4 regions of the Staphylococcus sp. Marseille-Q1834 genome follow, and region 3 is predicted to be linked to each of the others. Evidence: riboswitches for the same ligand, from Rfam matches in the RefSeq annotation. Region 3 holds a riboswitch; each other region holds the start of a gene.
What was found. Region 3 has a riboswitch for thiamine pyrophosphate ahead of LIX58_RS05030 (ECF transporter S component). Riboswitches for the same ligand answer to the same signal wherever they lie in the genome.

Region 1 (7,968 bases), 210 kb from region 3:
ACAACAAGTAACGGAGAAGCGGTTGCCTAAACCTATTCTCTATATATTATTAGTTATTGGTATTATTGCAATAGCTGTAAGCTATAACATTGCGTTAAGTGATGCGTTATTAACACAATCAATTTTTCAACTGTTTAATGCCGTCTTTCTAGTCATGTTAGGAACCTATTGTTTATTTATCTCATTAGGCGTTTTATTACTTGAATGGCTACAAAAAATTCCGAAACTATATTATCATCCGAAATACTTTTTCGTTATTTCTGGTTTAAGGTCTCGAATTAATACAAATGCTATCGGACTCGCGAGTATTTCTATCCTATGCACATTTTTAATCGTCACTTTGGGCATGACGATTACAACATATCGTGGTATAGATCAATGTATCACTACATTGATGCCTGATCAATATAAGATTTCAGTTCAAGGTAATGTGAAAACGGATAAGACGGTACAACATAAAGTACATGGTTTAAAGCATGAGATTAAAAATAACGCAAAAATAGATTTCTTTAAAGAGATTCCAGTAGCTATGATTGCTAGTACGTATCAGTCTCCTAATACATTTAATAAAGAAGAAACGAATACAGCAAGATTTCACATTAGTAATCCTTATTTAATATTGATGACTCAAGAGGATTATAATAAGGTAGCTACCCATAAAGTGAACTTAAATGACAATGAAGTAGGCCTAGCTAGTTCTAGTCTGATATTAAAAAAATTAAAAAAGATTAACTTAATGGATACTCAATTTAAAGCGAAACAAGTAGACGAGCTTAGCTATACGTATCAGATGCCAGAAGGGTTAATGGTCATAACGCCGAGTGATCAACGTTACAATCAAATAGCAAATTATTATATGGATGGACTTTATTCATCAAGTCGTCATCTTAGTACTTATGAAACGACATTTATTAATTTTAATATTATGACTAAGGATGTTTCTCATTTTAATAAAATAATGAATCATTTAGAGGACAAATATAAAGTTGATATTCAAAGTAGAGATGAAACGGCAACCATGTTATATGAATTAAATGGTGGATTGATATTTATTGGTATCATTGTTTCAATTATATTGCTGCTCGGTACTTTCTTGATGATGTATTATAAAAATATTGCAGAAGGTTATGAAGATCGTCGTAATTATCAAATTATGAAGAAAGTCGGAATCGAAGACGAACGTATTAAATCGACCATCAATCATCAAATTATTTGGATTTTTGCTTTACCAATTTTAGTAGCGATGGTTCATGTCGCAGTCGCATTTAAATATATTTTTACTCTATTAGGTATTTTAAGCATAACGAATATGGGTGAATTCGCGACAAGTTATATTGGTGTATTTATCACGGTTATCGCTATTTACGCCTTGATGTATTGGGTTACGTCTCGCATTTACTACCTCATTGTCCATCGCCAGTTTTAATTTTTTGAAAAGGAAATTGGGGATACTTTTCAAAAAATAAGAGTAACGTCATTGTCATCAGGGTATAGGACAAAAAAAGGAGGCGTAATTATGGCGAATCAAACATATGATTATTCAACGAAGAACGGACATGAACATAACAAAGTGAGCCGAATTGGTGAACACATACTGACTTGGGTCGGTGTAGCAATTCAAGCGTTACTTGCAATTGTATTTCTATTAATTCGTCCTTTCGTAGGGAATGGAGATTTCCGAGAACAAGTCATAACTGAAACACAAAGACAAGGTAACCAAGTATCAACAAATGAAATTAATAACGGTGTTAATGCGTTAAGTAAATTTATTGATTTCCTTACTTGGGGTTCAATTATTCCTTTAATCTTAGCAATTATTGGTGGCTTTTTAATTAGTAAAAAACATAAAGTTGCAGGTATTTTAATTCTTATCGCAGGTGTTTTAGCGCTAGCAACAAACTGGATTAGCGCTATCTTATGGTTAATCGCAGGTATTATGTTATTAGTAAGAAAAGCTAAAAAACATAATGATCATGACAACAATTATTATGGTAATAATCACTATGATAACCACCGTGACAACCGTTATGACAATCGTAACAATAGTTACGATAACGACAATAACAACCGAAATAATGGTTATGCGAATGTAACTAATCAAGGTCATAATAGAGATGATTACAATCATCATCATGATAATAATGATGACAGTCGTCGCAACAATCATGACAACCAAAACAGTGGTTATGCTAACGTGACAAATCAAGGTCAACATGGCAATGATTACCACAATGATAGAAATGATAATCGTAACGATAGAGACAACCATGACAGACATGATAGTGATCGTAAAGATGTAAATGCTAGTAACAATGCCTTCATTTTAGATGAAGAAGATAAAGCTAAAGAACAGGACTATATTAAAGAACATTATTCAAACGATGATGAACACGATGTACATGAGGGCAGTCATAATTCTAGTCATAGCAATGACAATGAGCGTCATAATCGTGACCATTTATATGATGATAATGGTTACCGTCGTGACGATGACCGTAATTATAACCATGATACAGACCGTCATGAGTATCGTTCATCAAATCACCGTGATGATTTAAACCATTTTGATGATGACTTTAATCGTCGTAATGATGTAGAGTGGTCAGCAGATAACGGTAACGATGATCATAATAATATTGGTAGAACATTAACGAATGATGAAGATAATCATCATGACAACGATAACAACTATCGTCGTAGTGATAGATATAATCACAATAATAATAATGATTCAATTGGCTTAAATAAAGATCTTGAAAAGGAACACCATAACGATGATTTCTTAAAAGATGAAGCTAAAAAATTACAAGATAAGAAAGATAATGACCCTTACAAATATTAAGTGTTGTTATCAGTAAAGGAGCGAGCCTGTCTTTCAGGTTCGCTTTTTTATATGAATTAAATAAGGCGATGGTGCTCCTAAGTTAGCATCATCGCCTTTATACGTTAATTTCTATTATATGGATTAATAAATTGGGTATTGGATATAAATGAATTTGAATTAAATGATATAGATAATAATGAATGTCTTTTTTATTTCTAATTTAGCCCTAAGTGATCTATCAGGGTATGTCCTGTATACGTTGTGCGATATAAACCACGACGTTGTAATTCAGGAACGATTAAATCTACAAAGTCTTCTAAACTATGTGGGAGGGAAGGTGGCATTAAATTAAAGCCATCTGCGACACCTTCGTTGAACCAATGTTCCATTTCGTCTACGATGTCTTCAGGTGTGCCTACTAAGGTTAAATGTCCGCCTCCAGCATTTAAATAGCCAAGTAATTCACGAACAGTCGGTTGTTTATCATTAATGATTTCAAGGATAGTTTCGTAACGACCCTTTGGTCCACTAAATTCCTCAAGTGGGGGTAATTCGGGAACGGGTTGGTCTAGTTCCCAATTACTACAATCTTGTTGAACAAAGAAACTTAACTGTTTCAAAGCCGTTTCAACGGGAAGTAAAGCATCTAGCTCTGCTTTCTTAGCTTCCGCTTCTTCACGTGTACGCCCTACATACGTTACTAATCCAGGAAAGACTTTAATGTATCTTGGGTTATCTGTGTTTTGTTTCATTTGAGCATCTAATCTTTCACGGTAGCGTTGAGCTTGTTTCAAATTCCATGATACTGAATAAACGGCATCTGCATATTTCGTAGCCAACGCAATACCTTGGTCAGATGCGCCTGCTTGCATAGCAACTGGCTTTCCTTGTGGGCTTTGTGGTGTTGTTAGTGGCCCACGTACTTGGAAATATTTACCTTTATGGTGAAGCGGTTGTATCGTTGTCGTATCCATCAACGTCCCAGCTTCACGATGAGGTTGAAAGTCTTCCGTAGTCCATGACTCAAACAATCCATTAACGACGCGGGCGAATTCGTCCGCCTTTTCATAGCGAACAGCATGCTCAGGCAATGCCTCCATACTATGGTTCTGAGCCTCCACGTCTGTCATAGAAGTTACTAAATTCCAACCGACACGGCCGCCAGTGATATGGTCCAAGCTTAATAACTGACGCGCTGCCGTGAATGGATTTGAAAATGTACTCGAGATAGTGGGCACCAAACCGACATGATGTGTCACTTGGGAAATAGCTGTTAAGTTAATGAGGGGGTCAAACCAGAAACTCGGCATCGTGGTGAAACCTGGATTGAAGGCCTGATTATCCGCAAAGAAGACGACGTCAAATAGTCCTTGCTCAGAAAGTTGAGCTAGCTCTTGATAATAGGTAATATCACCAAGACGTTCAACACTTGAGTAAGGTTGTTGCCAAGCTGCCTGATGGTGACCACACCCATAAATTAAAATACCAATGTGTAATTGCTGTTTCTCTTTCGTCATAATGAATCACTAACACTCCAGTTTGTTGTTGGGATTTTGATTAAATAGAGAATAATGCGCTTAATGAAAACGTCGCATTTAACTCTAAGTGGTTTAGTTCATTGTTAAACCGCCATCAACTGTAATGTTTTGTCCTGTAATACCGTTGGCTGCTTCAGAACTTAAGTACGCTACCATATTTGCCACATCTTGAGGTGTTGTCACTTTACGTAAAGGTGTTGTTTGAGCGATTAAGTCAAATACTTCTGGTGTGGTTACTGCACTGGCGTCAGTTGTCTTTAATAAACCACCAGAAACCATATTAGCTGTAATACCATATTGACCTAATTCAGCAGCGATATTACGTGTGAAACCAATTAAACCTGCTTTTGCAGTTGTATATTCATGATATGGGACAACAGGATTTTGGAATAAGTTTGTACCAATACTGATGATGCTACCAGCGTTACGTTCGATAAATTGAGGAACTACACTTTGAGCAACGTTAAATGCTGCTTTTAACGTACCATCAATTTGTTGTTGGTAATCTTCCCAGCTTAAGTCTTTGAATGCTTTTTGAGCAACGGGATCGAACTTGAAGTTAACTAATGCATTGTTCACTACTACATCGATTTGTCCGAAGTGAGCTGTTGCTTCTTTCACTAAACGGTCCACTTCTTCACGTTGTGTCACGTCTGCTTGTAGTGTGATTGCGTTGTCGCCTAATTTGGTTGCTAACTGTTCAGCAGCTTCTTTACTCTTATTGTAATTAATGACAACTTGAAATCCTTGTGACACTAATGTTCTTGCGATGACTGCGCCTAAACCACGGCCGCCGCCTGTTACTAATACTGTTCTTGCCATTGCACGAGCCTCCATCACTTTGATTTTACAGTAAAAAAATACGCAACCTTCGTTAGGAAAGTTGCGTAAATAATAGATATGTATATATAAGCAAGAGATTAACACACGTGTTATCCCTATTATCATCTAAAATTTATCCCACACTTTCCTACGCTAGTATGAACTAGTTCAGGTTCAAAGGGTTCGAGGACATGCCTCATCTCAGTTAAAAAACACCCCTAGTGCATATATTAATACTATATTTACAATGTATAATTTTTAAATTTAGAAGTCAAGGCAATTGTATATAGTAGGTCATCTTGCTCCAGTTTTTCATTTTCAACCGAAAAATGAGCGTCGTATTATAAATTTCATAGGTTAATTAATCTAAATTAATTAAAAGTTGATTTGTAAACTTTATCAAAAGTTATTAAAATTAAAAACGAACAAGTTTTATGATTAAAAAAAGTATTGGAAATTATTTTAATGTATATGTGCGCCATATAGTAAGATTTATTCATTTTTCAATCTAAAAAAGGAAATATAAACGTTGAATGCAAGTGAGGATTTAACGTTTTTTTATTGCAAAGAATGAATGATGATTGCAATTTATAAATTTTTTATAAGGAGAGAGAAAGAAGTATGAATTGGCTAGCAGTCCTATTATTCTTAGGCGTAGTTATCGGCATTAGTATTTATGCGTATTGGCGCTCGAAAAAAGTACAAACCGATAGCGCAGACGGTTATTTTATGGGAGGCAATACCTTAACAGGTTTCACCATTGCTTCAACGATTATCATGACCAACCTATCGACGGAACAACTAGTGGGTCAAAATGGTCAAAGTTATGGTAAAGGCATGGAGGTAATGGCGTGGGAGATTACTGCTGCCGTAGCGGTCGTCTTACTAGCATGGGTCTTCCTTCCTAAATATTTACGCTATGGTGTTTCTACCATTTCTGAATTCTTAGAGATGAGATACGATACATTTACGAAACGCTTTGTATCCATCCTATTTATCTTTACGCATGTAGTGTCATTTATGCCAGTTGTCTTATACTCAGGTTCTTTAGTATTTAATAAAATGTTCTACGTGGGAGATTATTTAGGCGTAAGTGACACAACAGCGACGATTATTATTTCACTAACAATCGGTATTATTGGGGTACTTTACCTCTTTGTAGGTGGTTTATCTATTAGCGCATTCAGTGATTCCATTTACGGTATCGGCTTAATCGTTGGCGGTTTAATCGTAACGTTAATTGGTTTACATCACGTGGGCGATGGTGGATTCGTCAAAGGTTTCGATCATATCGTTCAACATACTCCAGAGAAACTGAATGCATTCGGAGCAGTAAATTCAAATATCGTACCATGGCCAACATTATTCTTTGGTATGTTTTTCAATAACTTATTCTTCTGGTGCGCAAATCAAATGATTGTTCAAAAAGCACTAGCCGCTAAAAACTTAAAAGAATCACAAAAAGGTGCCATTTACTTAAGTATCTTTAAAATATTTGGACCTATCTTCACAGTGATTCCTGGTATCATTGCATATAATTATTTCAATGGTGGTATTGATAAAAACGATAATGCCTACCCAGCACTTATCCAAAGCATTTTACCAGATTGGTCATTAGGTCTCTTTGGTGCCGTAATCTTTGGTGCAATACTAAGTTCATTTGTTGGTTCATTAAATAGTACAACGACATTATTCACATACGATTTCTATCAACCCATCTTTGGTAAGAAAGCATCAGATAAACACATTGCCCGCGTAGGGCACGTAGCGACAGTTGTTATTGGTGCTATCTGTGTTGGTCTGTCACCATTCATTTCATTATTCCCAAGTGGTTTATATGCGATTGTTCAACAATTTAATGGTGTTTATAGTATGCCTGTGCTTGCATTAGTACTCGTAGCATTTTTCTCTAGACGTACCTCTAAGTTAGGTGCTAAAATAGCACTGTTTACACATATTATTTTATATGTCATTGTAAGTTTGGCATTCCCACAAATTAATTATCTCTATACATTTAGTGTCATCTTCTTTATTGATTTAATCATTGTACTTATTTTCAATAAATTGAAACCATCTAACGAATTTGACTTAAATACTAATAACGCTAAAGTGGACATCACACCTTGGAAATATCGCTATATTGCCGGTAGTATCATTTTAGCTTTAGTCGTGATTATTTATATCATCTTCTCACCATTAGTGCTAGCTAAATAAAGCACATTCATGTATAGCGTGTACGTTTAAAGATGCAATTTACCTTTAAACGTACACCTTTCGTTTATTTTTTTGAAAAAGGAGGGAGTCAACCTAATGTACACAATTGGACTCGTACCTTCGCCAGGTGTGGCACGCAAACATGTCGACCGTGCGATACCCAAGATACAAGCCTTACTGCAACAACATATTGATAGCAACACTGAGTGGCATTTCGAAACCAAGGTTGATTTATTAATCGGCTCAGCAGAGGATGTACACGAAAGTATAGACAAAGCTATCGAGTTAAAAAAGCAATATGAATGGGATATCGTTGTGTGTATTACCGACTTACCAAGTATCTCAGGTAACAAAGTTGTAATTAGTGACTTTGACAATGAACAACAGGTTGCCATGTTATCGATGCCTTCATTAGGCTGGGTCAATTTAGAACGCAAATTAGTTAAAAGTATTACCTCATTAATTGAACAGTTGTACTACAATAAGCCTAAATCACATCCGAATGTGTCACTTTTTATCCGTCCGAAAGCGGTAGAGCCTAGTGAGGATGACAGTACAAAACAACGTTAT
Region 2 (7,968 bases), 860 kb from region 3:
CATCCTTAATTTTTTTCAATTGTTTATCTTGATAGAACATTTGTCCTCTATATTTAATTAATTGAAGAATAGATTCTAATAGAGAAGTCTTTCCAGCTCCATTTTTACCAGTAATAGTAATCCATTCTCCCGGATGAACACTAAAATCATCTACAGCAAACAATTTATTTTTTCCACGAATAATTTCACCATTTTTAAAATCTAATAATACTTCATTTTTATTAGGCGATAGTGATTTTGACTTTGGTGCGTGTGCCCAGGCATGAGGATGCCAAACTCCATATTCTGTAAGTAATGCTTCGCAATTTTGAAGTATGTAATCAGGTGTATCATCTGCGATAATTTCACCTTCGTAATTCATTAAAATAACACGGTCAACATATTCCCAAATATGTTCCACTTTATGTTCCACAATAAGTACAGTTTGATCTGTCCACAAATGGATTAGTTTTTTCCATAAATCTGCTGTAGCATCTACATCTAACATAGCAGTAGGCTCATCTAAGAAAAGTGTGTTCGCTTCTTGAAGAATTGTTTCTACTATTGCCAATTTCTGTTTCATACCGCCACTTAAGTGATTAACAAAGGTATCATCTGTAACATTTAAATCTACAGAAGCAAGGGCATTTTCAATTTGTTGATCCATTTCATGACGAGGCACTTGTTTATTTTCAAGTACAAATGCTAATTCTTCATATACTTTAGGCATACAAAATTGTGTGTCTGGGTCTTGAAAGATTACACCAGATTGTGAATCGATTTCTAATTCATCATACTTCATAGGAAGTTCAATAAGATTAGGAACGATTCCACTTAAAACATTAAGCAATGTGCTTTTACCAGATCCAGAAGGACCTAGTAAAAGCACTTTTTGTTTATCTTTAATTTCTATATTTAAGTTATCGAAAATTTTTCGATTACCATTTGGGTATTTTAGGCGTAAATTTTTAACTCTTAACACATGAATTTCCCCTTATAGGTTGTCGTAATCTTTTTGAGAAGCAGGGCGGAATAATTTGGTTACACCAGTTTGATCAAGTGCTTTAACAATTAACCAAGATAATATTCCTGAAAGTACAATTCCGCTAATTGCTCGGAAAACTATAAATAACACTAAGTTCCATGTAGCTACATCTTTTAAATAACCATAGTAATAATCAACTGGGAATGATATTAATGCAGTTGCTAAACCAGCTAAAGCAGCTACCATTAATGAACGTGATTTATATTTGAAAATAGCAAAAACAATTTCACAAGCTAAACCTTGTAAAACTGCGTAAACAATAGTCGGAATATCAAATTTCCCCATTACGATTGTTTCACCAGCTCCAGCAGCAAATTCAGCAATTAAAGCAATTCCTGGTTTAGGAATGATTAAATATGCTACTACAGCAGCCATGAACCATACACCATAAGTTAATTGCTCTAAATGAATCCCTGCTACTTGAGCAAAATTATATGGTAACCACCATAAGTTATAAATAATTGCAAATACAACAGCAATCAGCACCGTTACTAAGATTTCTGATAGCTTTAAACCTTTTGACATACTACTTCCTCCTAAAAAACGCACAACCCTCCGTAGAAAGTTGTGCGTGAATTTAAATAAAATGCATTATGTATGTATTACAATTATTTATATTAGCGACACTTTCCTACGCTAGCTTTTAACTAGATCAGGTTCAAAGGGTTCGAGGATACTCCTCATCTCAGTATACACACCCCTAGTGCGTTGAATATTTAATTTAACTTAAATGTATGACTTTTAAGAAATATTGTCAAGATGCTTTTAAATTTAAATATATTTTAAAGAAAAAATTGAAAAAATAAAAACTACCAGTCAATGAATAATTGACTGGTAGCAAAAAATTAAATTAATCTAAAGTATCTTGAACATCTTGCTTAGTTTGCTCTAGATCGTCAGTTTTTTCTTCTTTTTGTTCTTTTAATTTGTCTTCAGCTTCTTTAGCTTGTTCAGCTGCTGTTTTTTTAGCATCTTCGTTTGTCATCATACAACACTCCTCGTTGAATAATTGTTACATCTATTGTTTACCCAATAAAAAGTAGGTTAAACTTAAATAGGTCTAGAGAAGTATTTTATTTTTTTATTAAAGACAAGATGAAAATCTTCATATATAATAAATTTTGAGGTGAACAGTATGTCTTTTCTTAAGAAACACACCGAGATTATCTATAGTTATTTAATCGGTATCGTTTCACTCTTCACGGGTCTCATTATCCTAATCAATTTACCTTTAATTAAACAACTAAAAGATAAAAATAAAGCTGAATTAAGGATACATAATTTATGGGATTTTCTTAATGCATTCTTTAGTGAAATAATTAGAGTGATGAGTAGATTCATAGGCAACTTTCCTATTATTAGTGCAGTCATCATTATTTTGTTTGGTATTCTTTTAATGTTAATTGGTTATACATTATATAGAACTACGAAATATGATTACGACATCTCAATTTTCTTTTTAGTTATTGGAATTCTATATTTCCTTATTACAATTACATTAATGACGCAAGTATATGGTTTTTGGGCAGTGATTTTCGTCATTCCATTTGTTATCCATACAGGCTATATCGTCTATAAAGATGAACTTTATAGCGAAAATAGAAAAAGTCACTATCTATGGATTATTGTTTCATATGGTATTGCTTATTTAATTACTCAAATTTCTTTATACGGCAAAATTGACGCAAATGAAATTGCACCAATTGATATTTTAAGTGTAGATACTTTCTTCTTAGTGATGTGGCTATTAGCTCAAGCATCTATTTGGAACTTCTTATTCTTAAGAAGATCACTTCCATTAACTAAGGAAGAATTAGGGGAAGAAGAACCAGAATTATCAAGAACTACTAAAGGAAATGTATCGACTCAATCTAAAGTTCATTTCAAACAACTTCAAGATAAAACATCAGAATATGCACATAAGACGAGAAGAAGTGTAGACTTAGAAAAAATTAGATCTAAACGCGATAAATTCAAAAGTAAATTTAAAAATGTGTTTGATATTCAAGAAGACGATATTCCTAATTGGATGCGTCGACCTAAATGGATTAAACCAGCGTATGTAGAAATCTTCTGTGGTTTTGTTTTATTCTTATTTACATTTATAGAATTTAACAATCGAAATTCATTATTTGTGTCTGGTGAATGGCAATTATCGCAAACACAATATGTTGTTGAATGGGTAACATTATTATTACTAATGTTTATTATCATTATTTATATAGCTACTACATTCACACATTACTTGAGAGGTAAATTCTACTATTTACAACTCTTTATGATTAGTATTTTATTCTTTAAATTACTAACAGAATTCATTAACATTATGCTTCACGGTCTGCTTTTATCAATATTTATCACACCGACATTAATCATTATGTTAATACCAGTCATTATTGCCTTTACGCTACAGTTAAGAGATCGTCCTTAATATCATCACGTATATGATTAACTCCCTTCAAAGTTTTAAAAATGAAGAACTTTGAGGGGAGTTATTTTATTTAGTTTTGTTTAGTATAAAGTGAAATTTAATTTTGTTAAAATAGACAAGAACGTATAATGGAAAGATTTTCTAATAAAAATATGATTTAAATAGGAGCGTTAGAAATGAAAATAGCAACTTTAAATAAAGGAAAAGAAACAAAATATTTAAATCAATATCCGTTAGTCGATGAAGAAGATATTTATCAACACGACCATTTAAAAGAAGGCGACTTATTTTATCTAATGACTGAAAGTGATCAATACATTGCAACTGCATATGTTGGACGTCAACATAAAGGTTTAGGGTGGGTATTGAGTTATGACCAAAACGAAGTCATTAATACTCAGTTTTTCGAAAGTTTGTTTAAACAAGCGTTAGAAGAAAGAGAATATTATTATCATATTGAAGGCACAAGTGCTTTCAGACTGTTTAATGCTGAAGGTGATGGCGTAGGTGGTCTTACAATTGATAACTATAATGGCCATTTACTTATTCAATGGTATTCAAGAGGGATTTACAAGTTCCGTTACAACGTGGTAGAAGCCATCCAAAATGTATTTGAGTTTAAGTCAATTTATGAAAAGATGCGTTTTAAAGATACAGAGTATACTGGAGGCCATGTGTTAGGGGAAACGCCAGAATTCCCAATTGTAATAGAAGAAAACTTTACATTTTATAATGTAGATTTAAATGATGGTTTAATGACAGGTATCTTTTTAGACCAAAAAGAAGTACGTAAAAAATTACGCGATCATTTTTCAGAAGGAAGAACAATACTTAACTTATTTAGTTATACAGGGGCATTCTCAGTTATAGCAGCTCAAAATGCGGAAATGACGACAAGTGTCGATTTAGCAAATCGTTCACGTGCTCTAACTGAAGAAAACTTTGGACTCAATGGTATTGACCCTAAAAGTCAGTATATCTACGTAATGGATACTTTTGATTTTTATAATTATGCCGCTCGTCATGCCAAACAATATGACACAATTGTAATTGATCCACCAAGTTTTGCACGTAATAAGAAGAAAACTTTTTCAGTGCAAAAAAATTACGATGACTTGATTAATGGTGCATTAGATATTTTAGCGCCAAATGGCTCAATGTTATTATGTACGAACTCAAGTGTCTTTCCGTTAAAATCTTTTAAAAACGTGATTAAAAAGACATTAGAATCAGCAGGCGTAGAATATGAAATAGAAGAAGTAATGGGCTTGCCAAAAGACTTCAAAACACATCCACATTATAAACCATCTAAATACTTGAAAGCAGTATTCTTAAATATTAAGCATTAACATAAATAAAAGTGGGTATAATGGTTTAATGAATGAAAAAGAATCAACATGAAAGGGTGTCAAAGTATGGGAATTATAAATAGATTTACAAATAACATGACAAATAAAGTGGGTAACAAAGTATTGAATATGGAAGAAATTAAGGAAAAAAGTGCTTTACCTACTACTAAAGAAGAGATTGAAGAGCGTAGAGTGAGAGCAGAAGCGCTTGTTAAAAAGAAATCTCTTCTATCTTCTGGGATGAGCGTTGTTCCTATTCCAGGACTAGACTTTGGTGTGGATATTAAATTAATGAGAGACATCATTGAAGATGTTAATAAAATTTATGGTCTTGACCACAAACAAGTGAATAGTTTAGGCGATGACGTTAAAGAACGTGTATTATCTGCTGCGGCGATTCAAGGTAGCTCATTTGTAGGGAAAAAAGTATCAAGTGCTGTATTAAAGGTAGTAATAAGAGATATGGCGAAACGTACTGCTGCCAAACAAACAAAGTGGTTCCCAGTCGTTGGACAAGCAGTGTCAGCTTCTATTAGCTATTACTTTATGAACAAATTGGGACGAGACCACATAGAAAAATGTGAAAAAGTTCTATATGATATTATTTAAAATGGAAATGTTGTAGTATAATTAATATAAAGTGTTAATAAGATAACAATTATAATATTGATTGAATTTATTAACAAAATAATAGCAAGCAACAGATTGGCGATATTTAAGTAGAAATATTAATTTTAAATAGGAAAGTATTAATATTGATATTGAAGTTTATTGACAGTCTGAATTGCTTGTCTAGTCATATCATTTACCATTATAATAGGGTTTCAATCGTATAAGAATTGAATTCGCTATTATATTTTGGTAGTGTTATGTTATAAAATTATGTTAGACTATGATAAATTTGAATATTCTAACTTTGCGAAGGAGAAATAGATTATGGAACAAAAATCTTATGTAATTATCGATGAAACTGGTATTCATGCACGTCCTGCAACTATGTTAGTTCAAACTGCATCAAAATTTGATTCAGATATTCAATTAGAATACAACGGTAAAAAAGTTAACTTAAAATCTATCATGGGTGTTATGAGTTTAGGTGTAGGTAAAGATGCTGAAATCACTATCTATGCTGACGGAAGCGACGAACAAGACGCAATTCAAGCTATCAGTGATGTCTTATCTAAAGAAGGTTTAACTGAATAATTATGTCAAACTTAATTAAAGGTATTGCAGCGTCTGATGGCGTTGCAATTGCTAAAGCATACTTATTAGTAGAGCCAGATTTATCATTTACGAATGAAAAAGTCACTGATACTGATGCTGAAATTAAAAAGTTTAGAAATGCGTTAGAAGCTTCTAAAATTGAGTTAACTAAAATCAGAAATAACGCTGAGAAACAATTAGGTCCTGATAAAGCTGCTATCTTTGATGCACATTTATTAGTACTTGATGATCCTGAGTTAATTCAACCAATCGAAGATAAAATTGCGAATGAAAAAGCAAGTGCTCCAGAAGCATTACACGAAGTCACTACGCAATTTATTACAATCTTTGAATCAATGGATAATGAATACATGAGAGAGCGTGCTGCAGATATTAGAGACGTTTCTAAACGTGTGTTAGCACATCTTTTAGGTGTTGATTTACCTAACCCAAGTATGATTGATGAAAGTGTAGTTATCGTCGGAAATGATTTAACACCTTCTGATACTGCACAATTGAATAAAGAATTTGTTCAAGGCTTTGTTACTAATATTGGTGGACGTACTAGTCACTCAGCAATTATGAGTCGTTCATTAGAAATTGCTGCTGTAGTTGGTACTAAATCAATTACTAATGAAGTGAAACAAGGCGACATGATTATTGTTGACGGTACAACTGGTGACGTAATCATTGATCCTACTGAAGACGAATTAATTGCTTATCAAAATAAACGTGAACGTTTCTTTGAAGATAAGAAAGAATTACAAAAATTACGCGACGCAGAAACTGTTACAGTTGACGGCGAACATGCTGAATTAGCTGCGAATATCGGTACGCCTGATGATTTATATGGCGTAATGGAAAATGGCGCTGAAGGTATTGGTTTATATAGAACTGAATTCCTTTACATGGGTAGAGATCAAATGCCAACTGAAGATGAGCAATTTGAAGCCTATAAAAAAGTGCTTGAAACTATGAAAGATAAACGTGTAGTTGTGCGTACTTTAGATATTGGTGGGGATAAAGAATTACCTTACTTAAATTTACCTAAAGAAATGAATCCATTCTTAGGATATCGTGCAATTCGTTTATGCTTAGATCAACAAGATATTTTCAGAACTCAATTACGTGCATTATTACGTGCGTCTGCATACGGTAAATTAAATATCATGTTCCCAATGGTAGCAACTATTAATGAATTCCGTGATGCAAAAGCGATTCTTTTAGATGAAAAAGATAAACTTAAAAACGAAGGTCATGAAGTGTCAGATGAAATTGAATTAGGTATCATGGTTGAAATTCCATCAACTGCTGCTTTAGCAGATGTATTTGCTAAAGAAGTTGATTTCTTCAGTATTGGTACGAATGATTTAATTCAATACACTATGGCCGCTGACCGTATGTCAGAACGTGTTTCTTACTTATATCAACCATATAATCCAGCGATTTTACGCTTGGTTAAACAAGTTATCGAAGCTTCTCATAAAGAAGGTAAATGGACTGGTATGTGTGGTGAAATGGCTGGAGACGAAACGGCTATTCCATTATTACTAGGTTTAGGATTAGATGAGTTCTCTATGAGTGCAACATCTATCTTAAAAGCTAGAAGACAAATTAATGGTTTAAGTAAAAATGAAATGGCAGAATTAGCACATCGTGCAATTAATTGTGCTACACAAGATGAAGTTAAAGATTTAGTAAATAATATTTCTAAATAATTATATAAATAGCACCTTTGTTTAATTTGACATTAGACAAAGGTGCTTTTCTTGTTTTAAACGTTTTACATCAAGAGTTAACTTTACAGACTAGATGTGCGACGTTTTTTGATGAAAATTATTTATTAAAGGGACTAGTTCTCAATATTAAAAGCTTTATTAATCTTTTCCATATCAACATTGTACATAGGTTCATCATTTAAAAGTATAAATGGTGTTGCAAATGCATCATAGTTCATCATT
Region 3 (7,968 bases):
ATAACCTTTGTAACCTTCCACATTCATAGCATTGGTATAGCGACGCTCTATAACTTCATCAAAATTGTAATTCAAAGTATCCCCTCCTGAAATTTATTTTCTTAATTATCATTTTAATACTTATTATTTTTAAATTCACTTTTTTAAAAAAGAGCATTATAGCCACCTATTTAAAAAAGCTATTTCCCCAAATACTGAGAAAATAGCTTTTTAGACTCTACTAAGCTAGGCCATCAATAACATAAGTGACGCCTAGTACTGCGAATGTGAAGGCAATCATTAATGATACGAAGATCATACCCATCATTGGATTAAATAGTAAGAGAATTCCTAAAATAAGACCTAGTATATTGACAATAATAGATAAAAATCGTAAGCGATTTTGATGAGAGATTGTAAATAAACCAATAGTTGAACTTACAATAAACCATGCTGCGAACATGAAGACGAAGAATTCAGAACTTGCGCCTACGTTAAACTTTACTAATAACCCAAAAATGATATCGATAATACCAATAATAATGATTAAACCTGTACCGCCTCCAGCTAACGCTTTCGTCGCGCGTCTGAATAACAGTTGGATGATACCGTTAATAAAAATAAATAAACCGATTAACCAAGTTAATGTATAAAAGTTCTTTACAGGATAGCTAAATATAATAATTGCTACTATAAGGAGCAACGTTCCCATAATCAAACTTGACCATTTCAATTTGCCGTTGTTTTGTGACAATATAATAACTCCTTCCAACTAACAAAAACAATAACTTAAGTATAGTCAAGTTATAACTTGGTAACAATAAATAATACTTAAATATTAAAGTGATATATTTTATAATGCATCAATATCATCTTTAGTGGAACTTCGGTATAGATTCGTCACCCCTGTTTTTTCTAGTGCTTTTACAATATAATATCCAAATGCACCTGACAAAAATGTTCCACTTAGAATTCTAATCGTGTACAGCAAAATTATATTCCAAGTTGCTAACTCTCCCAAATAATTGAATAACCAATCAACTGGTATAGTAAATATTCCAGCAGTTGCACCAGCTAACATAGCCACTGCTAGTTTAGTAGATTTATATTTAAAAATTAAAAATATAATTTCACATGCCAAGCCTTGAGCTAAACTATGTAATAATATAGACATATTGATATCACCTGATAAAATTGTCTCCCCAGCTCCTGCAGCTAATTCTGCTAATAAAGCTACACCAGGTTTGCGAATTATTAGAAATGCTACAACCGCAGCGATAAACCAAAGTCCATAGGCTATTTGATCTAAGTGTAGTCCTAAAGGCTTTAACGCTGCCACAGTTAATCCTACACCTTTATAAATTAATCCAAAAATAAAACTAATTAAAACAGTAACTAATATGTCTGCCAGACTTAACTTTTTCAACGTTTTCTTACTCCTTTACACAATTGTGCAGAGAATAGTACATAAAAAAACACAAACTTATCTAACTAGATAGTTTGCGCATATAAAAAAGTATATATTTTTATTATTGATATATACTTCCCTACGCTAGTGCTAACTAGTTCAGGTTCGAAGGGTTTGGATTGCTCCATCTCAGTTTAAAAACACCCCTAGTACTTATATCTGCCTTAATTTAAATATAGTTTTCTTTTATTTTTTTGTCAAAAATTAGTTTTGATATTTAATTCACATTTCAATATAATATTAATAAGACTAAAATTATATATCACTATGGGTGCTATTTGCTGAGAGAAGTTGATAACTTCAACCATTGAACCTGATATGGCTAAAACCAACGTAGGAAAGTGATTTTAGATAGATAATATCCACTAAAGCAGGGAGCACTATAATTGTGTCTCTCTGTTTTTATATTATAAAGGAGTAGATATAAATGACCTTTGATCAAATCAAACAGTATATTTATCAATTTATTGAATATGGAAGCTCAAATGATTTCCCTACAGTTGCTTTAAAGCTATTTGAGTTTCAATATAATGAAAACCATGACTATCAAAAATTTTGCTTATCTCAAGGTAAAACGCCTCAGACAGTTAACGATTGGAAAGATATTCCAGCTGTACCAATTAATGCTTTCAAACATGCAACATTTAGTGCTATACCACCTAAAGAAGCTCAATTTGTCTATATGACTAGTGGTACTACTAGCGGAATTAAAGGTAAGAATTACCATAAAGATTTAGATGTTTATGATTTAGCTATGACTTCCTTTTTCAAAAAAATGTTCCTTTCAGATTGTAGTAAAATTGAAATGTCTATATTATTCCCTACTCCTCAAGAATTACCGAATTCTTCATTAGCTCATTACCTTGAAGTTGCAAAGTCAACATTTGGAACGGTAAATAGTGCTACTTATATAGATAAAAATGGAATTCAATATTCTGAACTCATTAAAGCTTTAAGACAATCTGAAGCACATAAAACTCCGTTTGCTTTACTAGGAGCGAGTTACAGCATTGTTCACTTAATAGAATATCTAGAAGAGCATAATTTAGCTTTTAAATTACCTGTAGGTAGCCGAGTATTAGATACTGGAGGTTACAAAAATCGCTCAAAAGAGCTACCTCAACAAGAATTTTACGATAAAGTATCAAATCTATTTAATATTCCAAAAGATATGTGTATTAATATGTATGGCGTCACTGAGTTAAGTACTCAATTTTATGACAAAGGAAATGAAACCTCTCCATCAATTAAATTCGCACCTCATTGGTGTCGAAGTCGTGTGGTTAACCCTATGACCATGGAAGATGTTGCTTATAATGAAAAAGGTATTTTAATCCATTATGATTTAGCAAACTATAATTCTGTTGCAACAATAATGATGGAAGATGTTGGAGAGCCTACTCAAGAAGGGTTTATTTTACATGGAAGAACTGAAGGAGCATTAGCAAAAGGTTGCTCATTAGCTGTTGAAGAATTTTTAAATTCTAAAAATTAAGGAGATACATATGAAGCTAAAAGTAGGACATGTTCCTTTTATAGACAGTCACGAATTAAGCTATAAAGAAATCAAATTTCAGAATTATACTGCTTTAGTACCTGATTTGACTAAAGCTCAATTAGAATTCGTTTGTTCTAAAATAAAAGAAAATAGAATAAATTTACAAAATTATTCAACTACTAAAATTATTAATTTAATTGATACAGCTATTCATATTTTTTTAGATTCACAGTCTAAATGGCGAAAAAGTATTGATGAAATAATACCTCAAATTACTGGCTATAGTTCAGAAATTCTTAAAGTAGGATTTACTAAATACTTAACTACTTTCAGAAAATATGAACTTCAGCAGTTCATATCAGAAGATTTTTATAATCCTAATATTTTAGAGCAATTTGTTCCTAATCATAAAGGGGGATTCTCAAAGGCCATTGCGCCAGATATTATCACTCACATATGGTCCGGTAATGTTCCAGGCCTTCCTTTATGGAGTCTAATCAGCAGCTTAATAGTTAAGTCTGGAAGTATTTGTAAGTTACCTAAGTCTGAGCCTTTTATTGCTAGCTGGTTTGTTCAACTTTTAACTGAAATCGACCCAATTATTGGAAATAGTATAGCAATTATTTATTGGCCTGGAGGCAATACTGAACTAGAAGATATTGCCATCAATCATTCAGATATCATAATGGGATATGGAAATAATGAGATTTTAAATAAAATTTCTAAACGTATTCCTATTACTAAAAAGTTTCTTAGTTATGGCGAAAAAGTAGGTTTAGCTATAGTAAGCCCCGAAGCTTTAAAATCTAATAAAGTTCAAAAGAACGCTAAAAACTTAGCTTTAGAAATAATGCGATACGATCAACAAGGATGCTATTCTCCACAAATGATATTTGTACAAAAGAGTGCTCAAATTAGTCCTAAAAATTTTGCTCAAATGGTGAGTAGCGCCCTACAACAATTAGAGAAACAATATCCTTTACGTCCACTCTCTTTAGAAGAGAGTATAGAACGTGCTCAAAGAATTAAAGAAATTGAGACACAATCAATTTTTGAGGACAATTTAAAATTATACAAAAATCAAAAATCCTCATGGGTAGTAGTTTATCAAGAAAATCACCTCTTTTACCCTACCCCTTTAAATCGTTTTATTCGAATCATGCCATTTAATTGCATAAATGAATTAGTACAATTAATAACTCCTTATAGAAAATACATACAAACTATAGGGATAGCAGGTTCTAAAGAAACAGTATTTGATTGGTGTGAAAAGCTATCTTGTACTGGAGTCAGTCGTTTTACTAGTCTTAAATCAATGACTCTACCTGAAGAAGGATGGCATCACGATGGCGGTTTTAATCTAAAAGATTTAGTTTCTTATGTAGATATTGAACAAGATTTATTAAGTGACAGTGAAAACTATGTAGAATATGAAATTTAGTGAATGAAGGATTGAATTTAATGAATCATTTTCAAAATAAAGTTATTTTAATTACTGGTGGAAGTAGAGGCATTGGTCGTGCAATTTCGTTAGCATTCGCAAAAGAAAAAGCAACAGTCATAATTAATTACAAAACAAATAATAGTGCTGCAAGCCAGACAGTTCAGGAGTGCAAAAATCTTGGAGCTAATGTCGAAGTTATAAAAACTGACATTAGTAACAAAGATGAAGTTCAAGATATGGTTGAATGCATAATTAAAAAGTATGGTAAAATTTCTTGTTTAGTTAATAACGCATTTGCTCCATTCAAATTTGATGCTGAAAATCGCCTAATGGCAGATGAAGTTTCTTGGGAGGAATATGATTCACAATTTCAAGGTGCTATTAAATACGCTCATAATACTATTCAATGTTGTCTGCCTTATCTTAAAGAAGAAGTTGATAGCTCGATTATTAATGTTACAAGTAATTTAACTAAGCGCCCTATTATTCCATATCATCAATATAATGTTGCTAAATCAGCATTAGAAAGTTTTACTAAAAATCTAGCAATGGACCTAGGCAGATATAACATTCGAGTCAATTGTATAGCCCCTGGTTTAGTTTATCCAACTAATGGAACACATCATACGAAAGAAAGGCTAAAAGAAGATATAATAACTCAAACTCCCTTAGGAAGAATCGCCACTCCAGAAGATATTGCAGGTCCGACTCTATTTTTAGCATCACCATGGAGCCAGTTTATGACTGGACAAGTTTTATACGTTGATGGCGGTTTTACCATTTAATTTAATTTTATAATCACACATAACTCCAGTTTTTTAAGTTTTTAAATAGGGTAGATAGAAAAATATAAAAAATTAGGAGGCTAATTTATGAGTACAAAAAGAGCGTTAGTTGTAGTTACAAGTGTTTCGAAATATCCAGATATGAATCGTCCAACTGGTTTATGGTTTGGCGAAGTGGTACATTTCGCAGATGTACTATATAAAAATGGATATAAAGTACATTATATTAGTCCTGAAGGGGGCTACACAGCAATTGACCCACAAAGTTTACAAGAAGATATGATGACAGATTTAGACTGGAAATATTATCAAGATAAAGATTTCATGACACGTCTTGGTCATACTGTGACACCAGACGCAGTTAAAGCTGAAAATTACGATATTATTTATTATGCTGGTGGACATGGTACGATTTGGGACTTTAAAGATAATGAAGATTTACAAAAATTAACACAAGAAATTTATGAAAGTAATGGTATTGTTTCTTCTGTTTGCCATGGCGCTATCGGCTTACTAAACGTTAAAGACAGCGAAGGACGCAATATTATTGATGGCAAAACAGTCACAGGTTTCTCTAATAGTGAAGAACAAGAAGTTGGCTTAGCTGATAAAGTGCCTTATTTAACTGAAGATGAACTTAAAAACCGTGGTGCCAATTACGAACAAGGTGACAATTGGACTGAATTTGCAGTAGCAGATGGTCGTATTATTACAGGTCAAAACCCACAATCTGGTAAAGCTGTAGCTGAAAAATTCTTAGAATCGCAAAAATAATATTTAAGACTGCCAGCATAGTCAAAATATAAATATATGCCTACTTAAAATGAATGTTTCTTTTATTTTAAGTAGGCATTTTTGCTATTTATTTTCTATAATCTAATTACTTTTCAATAAAAAAGGTAGCTAAAGCTTCACTATTGCGAAGCTCCGCTACCCTTTTTATTATTATACAATTTATATTGTTTCAAACATTTTATTCTTCAACTTTTGTAATATCTTCTAATATTAATTCTGAAGCGATTAAGCCACGATATTTAGCCCAACGTTCACGGTTAACTTCGTGTACGCGATTGTTTTTAACCGCTTCTACTTGTTTCCAAGCATCAGATTCTTTAAGATTGTCATAATCTGTTTGATTGTCATTGTCTACCATGATAAAGATACGTTCTGGGTTAAAGCTTGAAAGTTTATCTGTTTCAACTTTTAAGTAGTCAGCACCCATGTAATCTGGCAATTGATTTTCATCATTTTCAGAAATAGAACTATTAAAGCCAACTTTATTTAAGAATTGACCTACATAAGAATCAGATGCATGTACATATAAGCCTTCTTTAGTTGGTACTGCTGCGATTGTTGTTTTATCTTTATCGATTGTTACATCTTTACTTAAATCTTCAACTTTAGAATTGTGTTGTTCTACAACTTCACGACCTTTGTCGTCTTCTGATGCAATTTCAGCAATTTGTTTGAACACTTCAACACTTTCTTCATAATTTGCGTCAAAGCTTTCTAATAATACTGTTGGCGCAATTTGGTTTAATTGATCGAAGATTTTTTCGTGTCTATTTTTATCCGCTAAGATGATTTGAGGTTCTGCTTTTTTAATAGCTTCAGTGTCTGGTTCTAAACGTGTACCTACTGAAGTATAGTTACCAATTGAATCTTTAATTGATGAATCTAAATTATTTGCGTCATTGTCGTCTGCGATACCAGTTACGTTAATATTTAATTTCGCTAATGCTTCTACAAATGAATATTCTAAAGCGACTGCTGATTCGATTGTATCTGGAACTTTTACTGTAACGCCATTTGTTTGAATTTCTTTAGTCATAATTAAAAATCCCTCCGATTGAGAATACTTATCATTTCTCTTACATTATTTATTATTTACGTTATGGATATTTTTAAACATGATTTATACATAAAAATAATTTTTCGCAATAAAAAACGGTTAACTTACAAGCGTTAACCGTTATATAGCTTTCATTATTATTTCAAATTCTTTGGTACATTTTTATATGTCCATTTACGCCACAACATTTCTAATGGACCTTGGCGATGGTGTGCTAGCCACCAATATGTTAATAGAGTGAACACTACTAGAATAGGTATGCCAATATAAATCGCTTGTAATGGCGTAGGATGTGGATAAGGGAATACAAAAGATAAGAATAAATCTAAGACAATCATTTGAACTAAGAAGTTAGTAAATGCTGTTTTTCCTAATTTTTCAAAAGGTGTCATAACACGTTGAACACTTTCTCTATCAGTAATAAATAGTAGAAGAATAAAGTAAATTATACTTTGGAAAGGCGTTACCATATCTTTAACACTATACCAAGCAAAATGTGCGTTTATCTGTTTTAGTGCCAAAGCGCCTATAATGATAATACTACTTATAGCCAACGTACTTATAAAGAACTTCTTGTACGCTTTAAATCTATAAATGATACCACTTTGTGATAAATATAAGCCAAAAGCCATTACCCCTAAAAACATAATATCAACGTGATTACTTTGAGGTAACCATATTATTATCGCTATATATGCTACAAGGAGTATTATTGAGACCCATAATGTATAGCGTGCTTTAGGTAGTAAAAATAAAAACATCAGAATAAAACCATATATAGCATATTCCGCGTATGGCAATATTAAGATTAATCCTGGAACGCCTACTACAAATAAGAAGATGAGACGGCGAAACATTAATTTAATGGGGGATAAATCTTTTTTACGTGCATTATTCATGAATATGCCCATGCCGATACCAAACAATAATGTAAATAGCGTA
Region 4 (7,968 bases), 720 kb from region 3:
AGATGCGGGCGTTAAGATTTATCAATATGATAATGGTTTCTTACATTCTAAGACGCTCATTATTGATGATGAAATAGCTTCAGTAGGAACTGCAAATATGGATAATCGTAGTTTCGTTTTAAACTTTGAAGTTAATGCTTTTGTTTACGATGATGAAGTAGCACGTCAATTAAAAGAAGCGTTTATACAAGATATGAAAGTATCTTATCGCTTAACTAAAGAACTTTATGCTAAACGAAGTACTTGGATTAAGTTTAAAGAAGGTATTTCTCAATTACTTTCTCCAATACTTTAGTATTTATATTTTAGAGGCTTAGGTTTCCTAGCCTCTTATTTTATTATTTTTGAAAAGAGGTCAATTATGGATTATCATCAATCAGTTACCCTAGCCCGAAAATATATGCAAAACTTTCATAAGGATGACTATTCAGGTCATGATATTGCTCATGTAGAAAGAGTAACACTACTTGCCCAACGTATCAGAGAACAAGAACAACAAGGTGATGAATTAACGATTACATTAGCTGCTCTTCTACATGATGTTATAGATGATAAATTAACTAATAAAGATGAAGCGGTTCAACAGTTGTTAGAATTCTTGAACACACTGGAATTAGATGAGAATACTCAAAATCACATTCTATATATCATTCAAAACTTAAGTTACCGCAATGGTAAAAATAATAATATTGAATTATCTATTGAAGGTCAGATCGTTCGTGATGCTGATCGCTTAGATGCCATTGGTGCAATAGGTATTGCACGAGCATTTCAATTTGCTGGTCATTTCGATGAGCCAATGTGGACAGAATCTCCAATAGATAATGCACCAGCAATAGAAACAATCCCTTCGCTACCTCCATCAGCGATTCGTCATTTTTATGATAAATTATTAAAGTTAAAAAATTTAATGCATACTGCTACTGGTAGAGAACTTGCACAACAACGCCATGATATTATGGAACAATTTTTAAATCAGTTTTATAGTGAATGGCATATTTCAAATCAATAACATCTAAAAAGAGGTTGAACAATATTTTTGTTCAACCTCTTTTGATTAAATGCTAGTATATTTATTTTTTCTTTTTGCTGTTTTTAGAAACAACTTGAGTATTTTTGCCTTTTTTGTTTGAGTCATTTTTTTGTTCAAATTTCTCAATCATTGGCGCAACTTCTCTTTTTGCTACCTTTTCATAATGCATGTTCGCAAAGAACGTTTGGACAATTAAGAACGCCGCACTGACTGACCAGTATAAACCTAATGCTGAAGCTGAACTTAATGAAATCCAAATAATCATAATTGGTGAAATAATCATCATCATGTACGTCATTTGACGTTGTTCTTGTGGCATTTGTTTACTTGAAACCCATGCTTGGATAAAGTATAAAATACCGGCAATAATCGTAATCCAAATATCAGGATGTATTAAGTTAAACCATAAGAAGTGAGGATGTTCGGCAATTCCGCCTCCAATACGATATCTCAATACAAAGTATAATCCCATTACGACTGGCATTTGAATTAGTACAGGTAAACAACCTAAAGCACTCTTCATAGGATTGATATCATATTTTTTATAAACTTCCATCATTTCTTGGTTAGCTGCCATTTTTTCTTCTTGAGTACGCGCACGTTTAACTTTTTCTTGTACGCCATCTACTTCAGGTTTAGCAACTTTCATTTTTTCACGCATCATATGACTATTTTTGTAGTTTGAAAGCATGAAAGGTAATAAGATAATACGGATAATTAATACTAACACGATGATGGCAATACCATAATCATCATTAAATACTGAATGGCCTAACCAATGTAACACTTTAGACATTGGTTCTACGAATGTGTTATAGAAAAATCCATCTCTATTACTAGATTTAGAATAATCACATCCAGCTAAAAAGACCATTACCCCTAATAACAAAGGTAGTAACGCTTTCTTCTTCATTTTTACACCTCTATTGATATATTCACATAGGGCTTATTTTATCATAATCAGAGTGTACTAGAAAACAAAAAAAGAAAAAAACTAATATTTATTTGAAATAACTCTTAAATTTGGTAACAGTCTTGTCAATATTATGACTTCGTGCAATTGCCGAAATAACAGAGATACCATCTGCGCCTGCTTCTGCGATTTCACCCACGTTATCTTCAGTAATACCACCGATAGCCACCATAGGTAACGATGGATTTAGCTCTTTTAATGTTTTAATCATTTCTGGTCCTACAGGCTCACTAGCATCTACTTTAGAAGGTGTAGCATACATAGGACCTACACCAATATAATCTACATGAGGTAAATCTGAATGGTTGTATTCTTCCTCATCCCCTACGCTTAAACCAATAATCTTTTTATTAAAGCGTTGAGCAAATGTAGCAACTTTAGCATCATCTTGACCGACATGTATGCCATCAGCGTCAATTTGTTCTGCTAGATCAACATCATCATTAACTAAAAATGGCACGTTATATTCACGACATAATGCGTGTAATTGTTGTGCTAATTTGACTTTATCTTCACCTATTAGTGCATTTGGCCCCTTTTCACGAAATTGGAATAAAGTAATTCCCGCTTCAAGTGCCTCTTTTAAAATCGTTTGAATATCATTATCTTCTGGCACATCTTGTGTTCCACATATAAAGTAAACATTTAAATCACTAGCTTTAAACATTTATTTCACCTCTAAACGTTTAACGTGTTGTTCATAAGTTGAATACTCTAATTGATACATTTCATCTAATAAATGAGGTAAAAATGTGCCTGGCCCTTTAACTTGTTCATCCTTTTCAGCAATTTCTGCAGCAATATTATAGAAACTTACTGCTTCTTCAAGAACTTGTAGTGAAGGATGTGTTTCTCGGAATAAGAAACTTGCTACTAAACCACCCAATAAGCATCCTGCTCCAGTTATCTTCGCTAAAAGCGGTGACCCATTTGATAACTGTACAACTTTATTATCTTGGACAATGATATCTTCTTTGCCGGTTAATACAATCGCTGTGTTTAGCTTCTCATATGCTTTCTTAGCGATAGTAATAGAATCTAGATTTGCGTCTCCATCTGTACCTTTCATTGTTGTATTCGCATCAACTAACGTTAAAATTTCTGAAGCGTTTCCTTTAATTACTGCCACTTCAACTTCAGATAAGAATTTTTGACAAAATTGTTTACGATAAGTTGAAGCTCCAACTGCTACTGGATCAAATACAATTGGCGTACCTTGTTGGTTAGCGATTTTCCCAATTTCTAGAATATCTTCTTCATTAGCTTTAGTTAATGTACCAATATTTATTAATAATGCACCTGCCACTTTATAAAACTCTTCAGCCTCTTCAGGTGCTTCACTCATTGCTGGGCTTGCGCCAATACTCAATAGACCATTAGCAGTAAAGTTTTTTACGACATCGTTGGTATAACAAACAACTAATGGATTTTCATTTCTTAATTTCTCTAAATTATTCATCATCTAATCCTACTTTCTTCATATAAGCAAAGTGGTTCACTGGACCACGACCTTGACCAATTTCAGGTGTATATTCAATACTTAGTGAAATAAATTCCTTAGCCTTTTTAACCGCTTCATAAATTGATTTACCTTTAGCAAGTTCTGCAGTTATTACTGCTGAAAATGTACAACCAGTACCGTGCGTATGTGGTGTATCAAAGCGTTTATTTTCAAATGTATAAACGTCGTCTTTAGTAAATAAGAAGTCTTTAGCGTTATTTAAATCAGCTGAATGTCCACCTTTAATCACTACACCCTTACTACCAATTTCATTAATAAAGATGTGCCCTGCTTTACGAATACTTTCTTCAGTATCAATTTTTAGACCAGTAATTTCTTCTGCTTCAGGAATATTAGGTGTTACAACGTCAGCTAATGGCAATAACGTGCTTTGTAAATGTTTTTTAGTAGCATCATCCATTAATGAATCACCACTTTTAGCTAACATAACAGGGTCTATCACGTATGGAATATCAGAATGTTGTTTTAAATATTCTTGTACAAGTTCCATTGTCTCATGCGTAGCAATCATACCTGTTTTAATTGCATGTGGTAATTCATCATCAAATACACTATCAAGTTGTTCCTTGACCCAACTTGTTTCTAAATTATGAATGTGTTGAACACCTTTAGTGTTTTGAGCCACAATACTCGTGATAGCAGCCATGCCATAGACACCACAAGCGTGAAATGATTTTAAATCTGCCATTACTCCAGCACCGCCTGATGGATCAGTGCCTGCTATTGTTAATGCAATTTTTGGTTTATTCATGTTCTTCTCCTCCAAAGTTCCATTGCTCATCTATGTAAGCCATATTAAAGAAATTACGTTCATGAATCGTACTTTGTAAGAAACTTTCTTTAATTTCTTGTTTCTCTTGATCGCTACAATTTTCAGTTAATTCATCTAACATACGATCAAAGACTTCGATTAAAGGACGCATTTCAGTACTATAAAAATCAAACCATCTAGCCGTAATGACATCTCTATTTAAATTTTGGTCTTCTAATGCCATTTTTGCTATGACTTCATAGACATATGGGCAAGGTGCCATAGCGGCAATTGTATAGGCTGCATTTTCATGAGCATAAGCATGATAATACATATGTTTGATGTAATGATCTCCACTCGGAGGCCATACTTTCTCACGAACAATTTCTTCGTACGGTTCGTTTATATAATCTGCTAAAATTTCATGTGCTTCTACTTCACCGTCTAACATAAATTCGATTTGCTCTACTAAAAATTTAACATCTGTCATAGAAGGCGCTTTAGGAATTAATAGTGCATACAAATTAGTAAATTCTTTTAGATATGAAGCATCCGCGCGTAAATATTGACGCACAGCTTGTTTAGGTAATTGACCTTTTAATAAATCTTGAATGAAACCATCTTTGTAAATTTGTTCAATAATAGGTTGTGCTGCTTCTTTTAACTCAGTTGAAAAGCTCATTATAATTCCTCCCTTAAATTAAAAAACTACATTTCAACGTATCAACGCAGAAATGTAGTCATCTTCAATAGAAGGTATGTAAAATTACATAACTACTTTCCTACGTTGGTACTAACCAAATCAGGTTATAAGGGTCTGAAAAAATCATCTCAGCCATAGTTTTTGGCTCCCCTAGTAGTTTTATTTTATTAATTTTACATTATCAAACAGTATATTATTTTTCAAATAAAAAACTGAGATGTTTCATTAATCGAAACATCTCAGTAAATATTAATTTATGCAGTTACCCATTGTGATGGGCCAGCAGTGTTGTAAAGTTTTACAGCTGCAGCATCTTGAACGTGTTCAGGTACTTGCGCTGGTGATACACCTTTATATTGAGCAGGTGCTACTGAATCCCATGTAGATTGTAAGAATTGGTATTTACCAGCTGCGCCTGAGCTTGGGTTGATAGCGTGAATATCGCCACCTGATTCACGTTGAGCAATTTGTTGTAAATGACCATTTACGTGTACTGAAGAACCATTTGAAGCTGTGTTGTTGCTTGTTGATGCTTGTTGTGGTTGTTGAGTTTGCTCAGTTTGTGGTGCTTGTTGAGTTTGAACTGGTTGTTGTTGATTAGATTGTTGTTGTGAAGCTACTGTTTCAGCTGATGTTTGGTTGTTAGAAGCTGAAGCTTGTTCACTAACATTTTGTTGTTGTGGTTGCTCAGTTTGAGTTGCTTGTGATGTTTGAGCTACTGGTGTAGATTGACCAGTTGTTTGACCTGTTTGAGCATAGTTCCAAACCCAATGCGTACCATTTGATTCAAAATGGTAAGTGAAACCATCATAATCAAATGTTATGTTATAAGCGCCTTCTTGGATAGGGCTATTATTTAATGATTGATCATTTGATTGAGCTAATTGTGCTAATTCAGCTTTATTAATTTGTGACTCACTTGCATCTGCGTGACCTGCATTACCAGCTGCTACTCCTAAGCCTACTGCTAATGTTGAAGCAATAATAGTCTTTTTCATAGTTTAAAAGTCCTCCTGTTTAATTTTTTTCCTAATCAAATTAATTACAGGTAATACTCTAACATCTGAAAAAGCGTCGCAGGTTACAGCCAAATAAAAAAAGAAGCCTCTTTTTTACATGGAAATTACAAGAAATGAGACCTTAAATTACTTCAAAATATTCATTCAACCCTTTCATGGCAGTTTTAAAGTGTTTACGTTAGCTTGTTATGTATGTAATATTCTTGAAATCTTTCAGATATTTATCTTAAAAATTAAGAACCTCTCCCCATTAATTTGAATTAATAAAGAGAGATTCTGAGTATAATTGAAAGATGTTATATATAAAATAGAGAAGATTGGAGTTAAAGTTTAGAAAGTTGATTTAATTTTAATTGATATTAATAATGTCTAAATTATCTAGGGGATAAGTGTCTTCCATAAATGAGCTATTTGAGAGAATTTCGTTGTTTTTTGATTGTGGGGACATAAATTTAATTGTTTCTACATATAATTCTGTTACAAAATGCGTTTGTCCCTCTTTTTCATACTTACGTGAACGCATTTGTCCTGTTATACCTACCAATGAACCTTGACTAGTATATTTTTCAATATTCGTTGCTGTTTTGCCAAAAGCTTTACAAAAAATATAATCACAAGCGATTTCATTATTGTCGTCTTTATAATTACGTTCAGTAGCAACACTAAAGGTAGCAATTTTCACCTCCTCTTTTTCATAGATTTGTGCATCTTTAGTCATACGACCTACGATAACTATCTTATTTAGCATGTGTCACCTCCTTCAAAAACTATCTTAATCACATTTCATATGTACGTCAAAACGCCATTTTTAATAAAAATTTACTATTTATAATCAAAATTTGTTATATTTAAAGAAAATAGTTAAAACTTGAATGTTCAATTAAATAATTTCTAATTTATTGCATATTTTCAAAATTTTTAGGATGTGATTAGGTGAAGACTTTTAAAGCGGTGCGTTTTCAAATTGTGAATGAAAATGGTGGAATTACAGAATTTGAATTAGAAGACGGCGTTATTATTAATAAAGAAAATAGTGGAACAGGTTGGTTATTAGAAGTCGTTATTTCTAATGCTCATCATGAGACTATGAAAAAATATTATGATGATCAAACGTTATTAGATATTCGTGTCGTAATTACTAGACCTTCGAATGATCCTGCTCTATTTGATGCGACAATCAAAAGTATTAAAACGTTTGATACTACCATGTCTATTGTATTCGAATGCCATATTTATACTTTACGCCAAGTATATGCCGAAAGTTTATTGGAACAATTAATTGATGAAGGCTTGTCTGGTGAAGAATTAAAAGTTACATTTAATCGTATGATGCAATCTAAACCTAAATTAAAGGAAGAAAAATTTGACAGAGACGAATAAAGATTAAGAAACTTTGAGCCTACTTTAATAGTTAAATTGAAGGTTAGTAGTAATGAGTCAAAGAAGTTCTAAAAATGGTAGCGGTTGTCTAATGGGATGTTTATCTACGATTTTTATAGTCATTTTTCTACCTATTCTATTATTACTATTACTTTAATTATGAACTACGTTTCCTTCATAGATGAATATATATTAAAAGAGGCTGAGACAAATTAAAATGTCTCAGCCTTTACTAATATATTGGCAGTAGCTGACTGGTTTGAAAATGCGCTTAAATCAAGCTTTTTCAAATCTAGTCATCCTTGCCGGGGAGCGGGGCCCCAGCACAGAGAATTTCATTAAGAAATTCCACTAATAAAGCAAGCTGGGGTTGGACGACGAAATTTATTTAATTTCTGTCCCACTCCCTTTTAACACATTTTATCTCTATCGATTATTGCTATGCATCTTGAATTGCGAAAGTAAGTTCACAACTACAAGCAAGTTGACCATCAACAGTTGCTTTCGCTGTACCTTTTCCGATTGGCCCTTTAATTTTAGTGATTTCAACTTCTAATAATAAAGTATCACCAGGTGTCACTTGTTTT

Region 1: it holds a riboswitch for thiamine pyrophosphate, as region 3 does, so the genes downstream of both, LIX58_RS05965 (3-oxoacyl-ACP reductase) here and LIX58_RS05030 (ECF transporter S component) in region 3, are expected to answer to the same signal.
Region 2: it holds a riboswitch for thiamine pyrophosphate, as region 3 does, so the genes downstream of both, LIX58_RS00800 (ECF transporter S component) here and LIX58_RS05030 (ECF transporter S component) in region 3, are expected to answer to the same signal.
Region 4: it holds a riboswitch for thiamine pyrophosphate, as region 3 does, so the genes downstream of both, tenA (thiaminase II) here and LIX58_RS05030 (ECF transporter S component) in region 3, are expected to answer to the same signal.

What each region holds. Positions count from the first base shown of each region.
Region 1 is NZ_CAKASN010000001.1:1,199,735-1,207,702, forward strand. Features, by position in the region: gene LIX58_RS05950 (ABC transporter permease) at 1-1,426, shown strand, start outside; gene LIX58_RS05955 (DUF4064 domain-containing protein) at 1,517-2,842, shown strand; gene LIX58_RS05960 (LLM class flavin-dependent oxidoreductase) at 3,040-4,341, opposite strand; gene LIX58_RS05965 (3-oxoacyl-ACP reductase) at 4,435-5,184, opposite strand; TPP riboswitch at 5,313-5,414, opposite strand; gene LIX58_RS05970 (solute:sodium symporter family transporter) at 5,806-7,398, shown strand; gene LIX58_RS05975 (5,10-methylene-tetrahydrofolate dehydrogenase) at 7,495-7,968, shown strand, end outside.
Region 2 is NZ_CAKASN010000001.1:128,570-136,537, reverse strand. Features, by position in the region: gene LIX58_RS00805 (ABC transporter ATP-binding protein) at 1-961, opposite strand, end outside; gene LIX58_RS00800 (ECF transporter S component) at 974-1,549, opposite strand; TPP riboswitch at 1,636-1,736, opposite strand; gene graF (glycopeptide resistance-associated protein GraF) at 1,875-2,009, opposite strand; gene auxA (lipoteichoic acid stability factor AuxA) at 2,160-3,455, shown strand; gene LIX58_RS00785 (class I SAM-dependent rRNA methyltransferase) at 3,632-4,804, shown strand; gene LIX58_RS00780 (DUF697 domain-containing protein) at 4,871-5,413, shown strand; gene LIX58_RS00775 (phosphocarrier protein HPr) at 5,741-6,007, shown strand; gene ptsP (phosphoenolpyruvate--protein phosphotransferase) at 6,010-7,725, shown strand; gene LIX58_RS00765 (glutaredoxin family protein) at 7,860-7,968, opposite strand, start outside.
Region 3 is NZ_CAKASN010000001.1:993,055-1,001,022, reverse strand. Features, by position in the region: gene LIX58_RS05040 (3M3SH-releasing C-S lyase) at 1-75, opposite strand, end outside; gene LIX58_RS05035 (DUF308 domain-containing protein) at 221-733, opposite strand; gene LIX58_RS05030 (ECF transporter S component) at 833-1,405, opposite strand; TPP riboswitch at 1,507-1,605, opposite strand; TPP riboswitch at 1,705-1,804, shown strand; gene LIX58_RS05025 (long-chain fatty acid--CoA ligase) at 1,875-2,942, shown strand; gene LIX58_RS05020 (acyl-CoA reductase) at 2,953-4,386, shown strand; gene LIX58_RS05015 (SDR family oxidoreductase) at 4,407-5,174, shown strand; gene LIX58_RS05010 (type 1 glutamine amidotransferase domain-containing protein) at 5,262-5,948, shown strand; gene LIX58_RS05005 (ABC transporter substrate-binding protein) at 6,148-7,005, opposite strand; gene LIX58_RS05000 (DUF418 domain-containing protein) at 7,164-7,968, opposite strand, start outside.
Region 4 is NZ_CAKASN010000001.1:1,711,484-1,719,451, reverse strand. Features, by position in the region: gene cls (cardiolipin synthase) at 1-295, shown strand, start outside; gene LIX58_RS08540 (HD domain-containing protein) at 362-1,012, shown strand; gene yidC (membrane protein insertase YidC) at 1,074-1,946, opposite strand; gene thiE (thiamine phosphate synthase) at 2,035-2,673, opposite strand; gene thiM (hydroxyethylthiazole kinase) at 2,674-3,465, opposite strand; gene thiD (bifunctional hydroxymethylpyrimidine kinase/phosphomethylpyrimidine kinase) at 3,458-4,279, opposite strand; gene tenA (thiaminase II) at 4,272-4,961, opposite strand; TPP riboswitch at 5,042-5,144, opposite strand; gene LIX58_RS08510 (transglycosylase family protein) at 5,237-5,980, opposite strand; gene LIX58_RS08505 (single-stranded DNA-binding protein) at 6,351-6,749, opposite strand; gene LIX58_RS08500 (YwpF-like family protein) at 6,935-7,381, shown strand; gene fabZ (3-hydroxyacyl-ACP dehydratase FabZ) at 7,821-7,968, opposite strand, start outside.